Regions from separate parts of the Micromonospora sp. L5 genome, predicted to be linked through region 2. Evidence: riboswitches for the same ligand, from Rfam matches in the RefSeq annotation. Region 2 holds a riboswitch; the other holds the start of a gene.
What was found. A riboswitch is a leader RNA that binds a small molecule or an ion and turns the genes downstream of it on or off. The one in region 2 is predicted to bind glycine.
Positions count from the first base shown of each region.

Region 1: it holds a riboswitch for glycine, as region 2 does, so the genes downstream of both, gcvT (glycine cleavage system aminomethyltransferase GcvT) here and gcvP (aminomethyl-transferring glycine dehydrogenase) in region 2, are expected to answer to the same signal.

Region 1 is NC_014815.1:4,640,976-4,644,346, forward strand. It holds gene ML5_RS21735 (collagenase) at 1-662, shown strand, start outside; gene ML5_RS21740 (LysR family transcriptional regulator) at 771-1,733, shown strand; glycine riboswitch at 1,839-1,928, shown strand; gene gcvT (glycine cleavage system aminomethyltransferase GcvT) at 2,067-3,194, shown strand; gene gcvH (glycine cleavage system protein GcvH) at 3,227-3,371, shown strand, end outside.
Region 2 is NC_014815.1:5,601,304-5,604,674, reverse strand. It holds gene gcvP (aminomethyl-transferring glycine dehydrogenase) at 1-1,553, opposite strand, end outside; glycine riboswitch at 1,627-1,717, opposite strand; gene ML5_RS25805 (NAD-dependent protein deacetylase) at 1,775-2,617, opposite strand; gene ML5_RS25800 (NAD(P)H-binding protein) at 2,706-3,362, shown strand.

The sequences.
Region 1 (3,371 bases), 960 kb from region 2:
ACTTCGACGCCTGGCTGACGCGCTGCGCGGCAGGGGATTGCGGCGGGAGCACCACGCCGCCCCCGACCAACCAGCCGCCGTCCGCCTCGTTCACCGTGGCGACCAGTGGGCTCACCGCCACCTTCACCGACCGGTCCTCGGACGCCGACGGCAGCATCGCCTCCCGGCAGTGGGCCTTCGGGGACGGGAGCACCTCGTCGGCCGTCAACCCCAGCAAGACCTACGCTGCGGCCGGCACCTACACCGTCTCGCTGGCGGTCACCGACAACCAGGGGGCGACCGCGAGATCGTCCCAGACGATCTCGGTCACGACGGGTGGCGGCACCACCGTGCCGGAATGCAGCGGCACTGACACGCGTACCCTCGACCGCAACTGCCAGCGCAGTGGACGCTCCGCGACCGCGGGCAACTACGACTACCTGTACATCTACCTGCCCGCCGGCGTCAGCACCCTCACCATTGCCGTGGCCGGCGGCACGGGCAACTGCGATCTCTACTACAGTCCGTCGAGCTGGGCCACCACCAGCAACGCCACCCGCTCCTCCGCCGGGGCCGGCAACACCGAGTCGCTGGCCATCCCCAGCCCGGCCGCCGGCTACCACTACATCAGCCTCTACGGGAAGACCGCCTGCTCTGGCACCACGGTGAGCACGCGCTACTGAACCACATGTGATGGGTATGAGTGCGCCGCCCGGCGGGAGTTGCCGGGCGGCGCGCCCGCCTGGCCTGTGGCCGCCGCGCCGCCTGCGGCCGCGTGCATAATCTCGGTCATGGGCATCGATGTGCGCCACCTGCGGGCGATCAGTGCCATCGCCGAGGCCGGAAGCGTGACCGGCGCCGCCGCCCGCCTGGGCCTGTCACAGCCCGCGCTGACGGCCCAGGTGCATCGGATCGAGAAGACGGTCGGTGGGCCGCTGTTCGTCCGAAGCCGTACCGGTATGCAACCGACCGAACTCGGCAAGCAGGTGCTCCAGCGCGCCCGCGTCGTGCTGGCCGAGGTCGACGCGCTCGTCGAGGACTTCGGCGACCGGCACCCCATTCCAGGTTTGCTCCGACTCGGCACCGTCCACATCGCCTGCGCGGGCAGCCTCGTACGCCACGTCGCGGAAGCGTTCCCGGATCCGGAGATCGCGCTGCAGATAGAGCCGTCCTCGCGACTGTTGGTGGAGGCGCTCACCCGAGGCCAGTTGGATGCCGCGTTGCTGGGCATCCTTGAGGGCTTCGAGCTGCCGATCGGTCCCACGCTCACCAGCCGGCCACTGATCCCCCGTTACCCGATCTTCGTCGCCATGTCCGCCTCCCACCCGCAGTCCCACCACGAGCAGGTGCGGCTGGCCGACCTGAGAAACGAATCGTGGGTGTGTCCGCCGGGGCCGGACGACGGCTCACTCGCCTCGCTGCGACGGGCCTGCCGCGCCGCAGGTTTCGAGCCGAAGATCCGGTACGAAGCGCCGAGTGGCGCCGCGCACCCACTGGTGGCCGCCGGAGACGGTGTCCGGCTGGTCGACCCGACCTGGGCCCCGGCCGCCGGGACTCGGGTGCTGCCGCTGCGCGGGGAGCCGCAGTTGCTGGCCAGGCTGATGGTCGTCTGGCGGCGCGATGCGCTGACCTCTGCACAGAGCAGCGCTTTGTTCCAGGCCATCACCCGGGCCTACCTGGATCACGTCAACGACAACGCTGCCTTCGCCCGATGGTGGCGGGCCAATCCCCACGCCCATCCCGCAGCGTCGTAGCGATCCGACGGCGATATATAGGCATCAGCTATGGGCAGGATGATGTTGACGCGGTATGTGCCGTCACCTAACCTGCGAATGGCCCACAACTACATAGACACCATTCGAACCTGCACGGGAGAGACTCCGTTCATTCGGAGCGCCGAAGGAGCAAACTCCCAAGAAACTCTCAGGCCCCATTACCGTGCAGGCGAGGTGACTCTGGAAAGCAGACGACCGTCGTCTCACCCACGGTGCAAGCCGCTGACGCAGCGGTGAAGCTCTCAGGTCAATGACAGAGCGGGAGGCAACCGACCGTTCGACGCCGCGTGCGTCGGGACGAGGAGCGCCCCCGTGTACCAGGACCCTGCGGCTCTGCTCCGCTCACCTCTGCATGCATCACATATAGAACACGGAGCTCGATTCACCGACTTCAGCGGCTGGCGGATGCCCCTTCGCTACGGAAGCGAGCTCGCTGAGCACCGCGCCGTACGCGAACAGGCCGGCCTCTTCGACCTCAGCCACATGGGGCAGCTCGAGGTATCGGGGCCGGAGGCCCCGACAGCACTGAACTACGCTCTGGTCGGGCACCTGTCTGCCGTACCGATCGGTGGCGCGCGCTACACCATGCTCTGCGACGCCGCCGGCGGGGTGCTGGACGACCTCGTTGCCTATCGCCTCGCATCGAACCGGTACCTGCTGGTCGTCAACGCCATCAACACACGCGTCGTACATGCGGCCATCAGGACCCGTTGTGCGGACTACGCGGCCTGGGCCGCCGACCGCACGAACGAGCGGGCGATCATCGCGGTGCAGGGGCCGCGCGCCGCCCCCATCGTGGAAGCCCTGACCGGTACGGGACTCACCCGGCTCCGCTACTACACCGCAGCGCTACTGGACATCGACGGTCGTCCAGCCGTCGTCGCTCGTACCGGCTACACCGGCGAAGACGGCTTCGAACTGCTCGTACACGCCGAAGACGCGGTGCGCACGTGGGAAGCAGCGCTTGTGGCCGGTCGGCGTCACGGCTTGACGCCCACAGGGCTGGCGTGCCGCGACACCCTCCGCATCGAGGCTGGAATGCCGTTGTACGGCGCAGAGATCGGCCGTGACGTCACCCCGTTCGATGCCGGGCTGGGGCGGGTGGTGTCCTTCGTCAAACCAGGCGACTTCGTCGGACGAGCCGCGCTGGCCGAGGCCCACAAGAGCGGCGTTACCCGTCGGCTCGTCGGCCTCGTCGCGTCCGGGCAGAGAATTCCCCGAGCGGGCCAGCAGGTGGTGACGCTGACCGACGACGGCCATGGTGCTGATCCGGTCGGCCTCATCACAAGCGGCACCCCTTCACCCACATTCAAACGGCCGATCGCGATGGCCAGCATCCGTGCTGGCACCAGCGACAGCATCCGGCTGGCCGTGCAGATCAGGGGGGCCACCGAGCCGGTCGAGATCGTCCCTCTTCCGTTCTACCGTCGTCCGCGGTGATCCGCGGCCATTCCTTGCGAGGGTTCAGCGTCATGAACGTACCGGAACACCTGAAGTACAGCCTCAACCACGAGTGGGTCAACGACTCGGTTCAGCCGGCCGAAGTAGGCATCACCGCGTTCGCCGCCGAAGCGCTGGGTGATGTCATCTATGTGCAACTGCCCGAGCCGGGGAGCC
Region 2 (3,371 bases):
AACGGGTGCAGGTGCGCGAACTCCGGCCAGGTGATCGGTTCCATCTGGGTGGTGGCGTTGAGCTTCATCGTGCACGACCCCAGCGGGATCATGCCGCGGTCCAGCGCGTAGTCGAAGTCGGCCAGGCGGCGCAGGTAGCGCAGCATCGCCGTCTCCGAGTGGTGGCTGTGGAACACCGGGTGGGTGAGGAAGTCCGACGTGCGGGCCAGCCCGTCGGGCAGGGCCGCGTCGGTGTCGCCGTCGAACCCGTCGACGCCGAACGCCTCCCACACCGCCTGAAGGTGCGCGGGCGTGGTGGTCTCGTCGCAGGAGACGCCGACCCGGTCGGCGTCGACCAGCCGCAGGTTCACGTTGCGCGCCGCGGCGGCGGCGACCACCTCGGCGGCCCGGCCCGGCACGGTCGCGGTGACAGTGTCGAAGAACGCGACGTCCGCGACCTGGACGCCCCCGGCGCGCAGCCCGGCCGCGAGCCGCGCCGCCGCCTCGTGGGTACGCCGGGCGATGGCGCGCAGCCCGTCCGGGCCGTGATAGACGGCGTACATGCCGGCCATCACCGCGAGGAGCACCTGGGCGGTGCAGATGTTGCTGGTCGCCTTCTCCCGGCGGATGTGCTGCTCACGGGTCTGCAACGCCAGCCGGTACGCCGGATTGCCGTCGGCGTCGCGGGACACCCCGACGAGGCGGCCGGGCAGCATCCGCTCCAGGCCCGAACGCACCGCCAGGTAACCGGCGTGCGGCCCACCGAAGCCCATCGGTACGCCGAACCGCTGGGTGGTGCCGGCGGCGATGTCGGCGCCGATCTCGCCCGGCGGGCGCAGCAGCGTCAACGCCAGCAGATCCGCGGCGACCGTCACCAGCGCGCCCACGCCGTGCGCCGCGTCGACCAGCGCCCGGTGGTCGCGGACCGCACCGGAGGCGCCCGGGTACTGCAGGTGCAGGCCGAAGAACTCCGCCGGCAGCCCGTCACGCTCGACGTCGACCACGCGCACCTCGATGCCGAGCGGCTCGGCGCGGCTGGCGATCACCGCGACGGTCTGCGGCAACGCGTCGGCGTCGACCACGTACACCGGGCTCTTGCTCTTGGACGCGCGGCGGGCGAGCGTCATCGCCTCGGCCGCGGCGGTGCCCTCGTCGAGCATCGACGCGTTCGCGGTGGCCAGGGCGGTCAGGTCGGTGACCATGGTCTGGAAGTTCAGCAGCGCCTCCAGCCGGCCCTGGCTGATCTCCGGCTGGTACGGCGTGTACGCGGTGTACCAGGCGGGGTTCTCCAGCACGTTGCGGCGGATCACCGCCGGGGTGTGCGTGCCGTGGTAACCCAGGCCGATCATGGACACGGCGACGGTGTTGCGCGACGCGAGGGCGCGCAGCTCGGCGACAGCCTCCCGCTCACTGGCCGGGGCGGGCAGGTCCAGGGTGCCGTGCCAGCGGATCACCTCGGGGATCGCGGCGTCCATCAGCTCGTCGACGGAGCCGTAACCGACGGTGTCCAGCATCCGGCGTTCGTCGTCGCGGCCGGGGCCGATGTGCCGGTCGGCGAACTGCTCTGCGGTCATGCGCTGCGCTCCTTGGTGGGGCGAGGTCGACGGGTCGGCCTCCCCCTGAGTCGCGCTGACGCGCTCCACAGCGCCTGCCCACGTGGTCCTTTTGCCTGAGAGGTTCCGGGGAGAATCTGCCCCTTCGGCGCCGTCGGATCGACGGTCTCTCCCACGTGGGTGGTACCGGCACTTCCCACGCTACCAGCGGGCGTGTTTCCGGCTCATGTCCCGGGGGTTGATCACACCGGCGCCGGCGCCGCCGCCACCCGGTCGGCCAGCGCGCACAGCGTGGCGCCCAGCGGCGCGTCCAGGCGCAGCGCCGCGTACCCGTCGCCGCGGGTGACGCCCTGGTTGACGATCGCCACCGGGATGCCGTGGCGGGCCGCCCGCAGCACGAACCGCCGCCCCGACATCACCGTCAACGACGACCCGAGCACCAGCAGCGCCCGGGCCCGCTCGACGAGCGCGAAACAGTCCGCGACGCGGGGCGCGGGAACCGTCTCGCCGAAGAACACCACGTCCGGTTTCAGCATGCCGGTGCCGCAGACCCCGCAGTCGACGGTGCGGAACCCGGTCACCGCCTCGTCGGGCAGGTCCACGTCGCCGTCGGGGTTGACGCGCGCCACCCGCGCGTCGAAGCCCGGGTTCGCCTCGGACAGCCGCCGGTGCAGCTCGTCGCGGCCGGTGGCGTTGCCGCAGTCCAGGCACGTCACCTCGTCGAGGCGGCCGTGCAGCTCGATCACGCCGGTGGCGCCGGCGGCGGTGTGCAGCCCGTCGACGTTCTGGGTGATGATCCCGCCGAGCAGCCCGGCGTCCTGCAGCCGGGCCACCGCCCGGTGCCCGTCGTTGGGCGCCGCCCGGGCGATGGTCTGCCAGCCCAGGTGGCTGCGCGCCCAGTACCGCCGCCGGGCCAGCGGATCCCGGGTGAACTCCTGGTACGTCATCGGGGTGTGCCGGCGCGCCGCGCCACTGGGCCCCCGGTAGTCCGGGATGCCCGACTCGGTGGACAGGCCCGCGCCGCTGAGCACCACCACGTCACCGGCGGCCACCAGCCGCGTCAACTCCTCGAACGCCTCACTCACCCGTCCATGCTCCCTCGCCGGACCCCGCACCTCCCACCCGTACGGCGGTCGCGCGGCGGGGTGCGGCCAGGCGGGCTAGGTTGAGCCCATGCGCGTCGTCATCGCCGGAGGGCACGGAAAGATCGCCAAACTGCTGGAGCGGGAACTGGCCGGACGCGGAGACACCGCGCTCGGACTGATCCGCAACCCCGACCACGCCGCCGCGCTGCGCGCCGCCGGCGCCGAACCGGTCGTGTGTGACCTGGAACACACCGACGTCGACACCCTCGCCGCCCACCTGGCCGGCGCCGACGCGGTCGTGTTCGCCGCCGGCGCCGGACCCGGCAGCGGCGCCGCCCGCAAGGACACCGTCGACCGCGGCGCCGCCGTGCTGCTCGCCGACGCCGCCGTACGAGCCGGGGTACGCCGCTACCTGCTGGTCTCCTCCATGGGCGTGGACGCCGCCCCCGCCGAGGGCACCGACGACGTGTGGGCGGCGTACCTGCGGGCCAAGAAAGCCGCCGAGGACGACGTCGCCGCGCGGGACCTCGACGTGACGGTGCTGCGGCCCGGCCGCCTCACCGACGACGAACCCGCAGGCCGCATCACCCTGGCCCGGCACGTCGAAGCCGGCGCGATCAGCCGCGCCGACGTGGCCCGGGTGCTGCTCGCCCTGCTGTACGCCCCGGCCACCGCCGGGCACACCCTGGAACTCGTCGGCGGAGACACCCCCATCGCCGACGCGATCGCAGCCGTCGCCGCCTGACACCCGCCG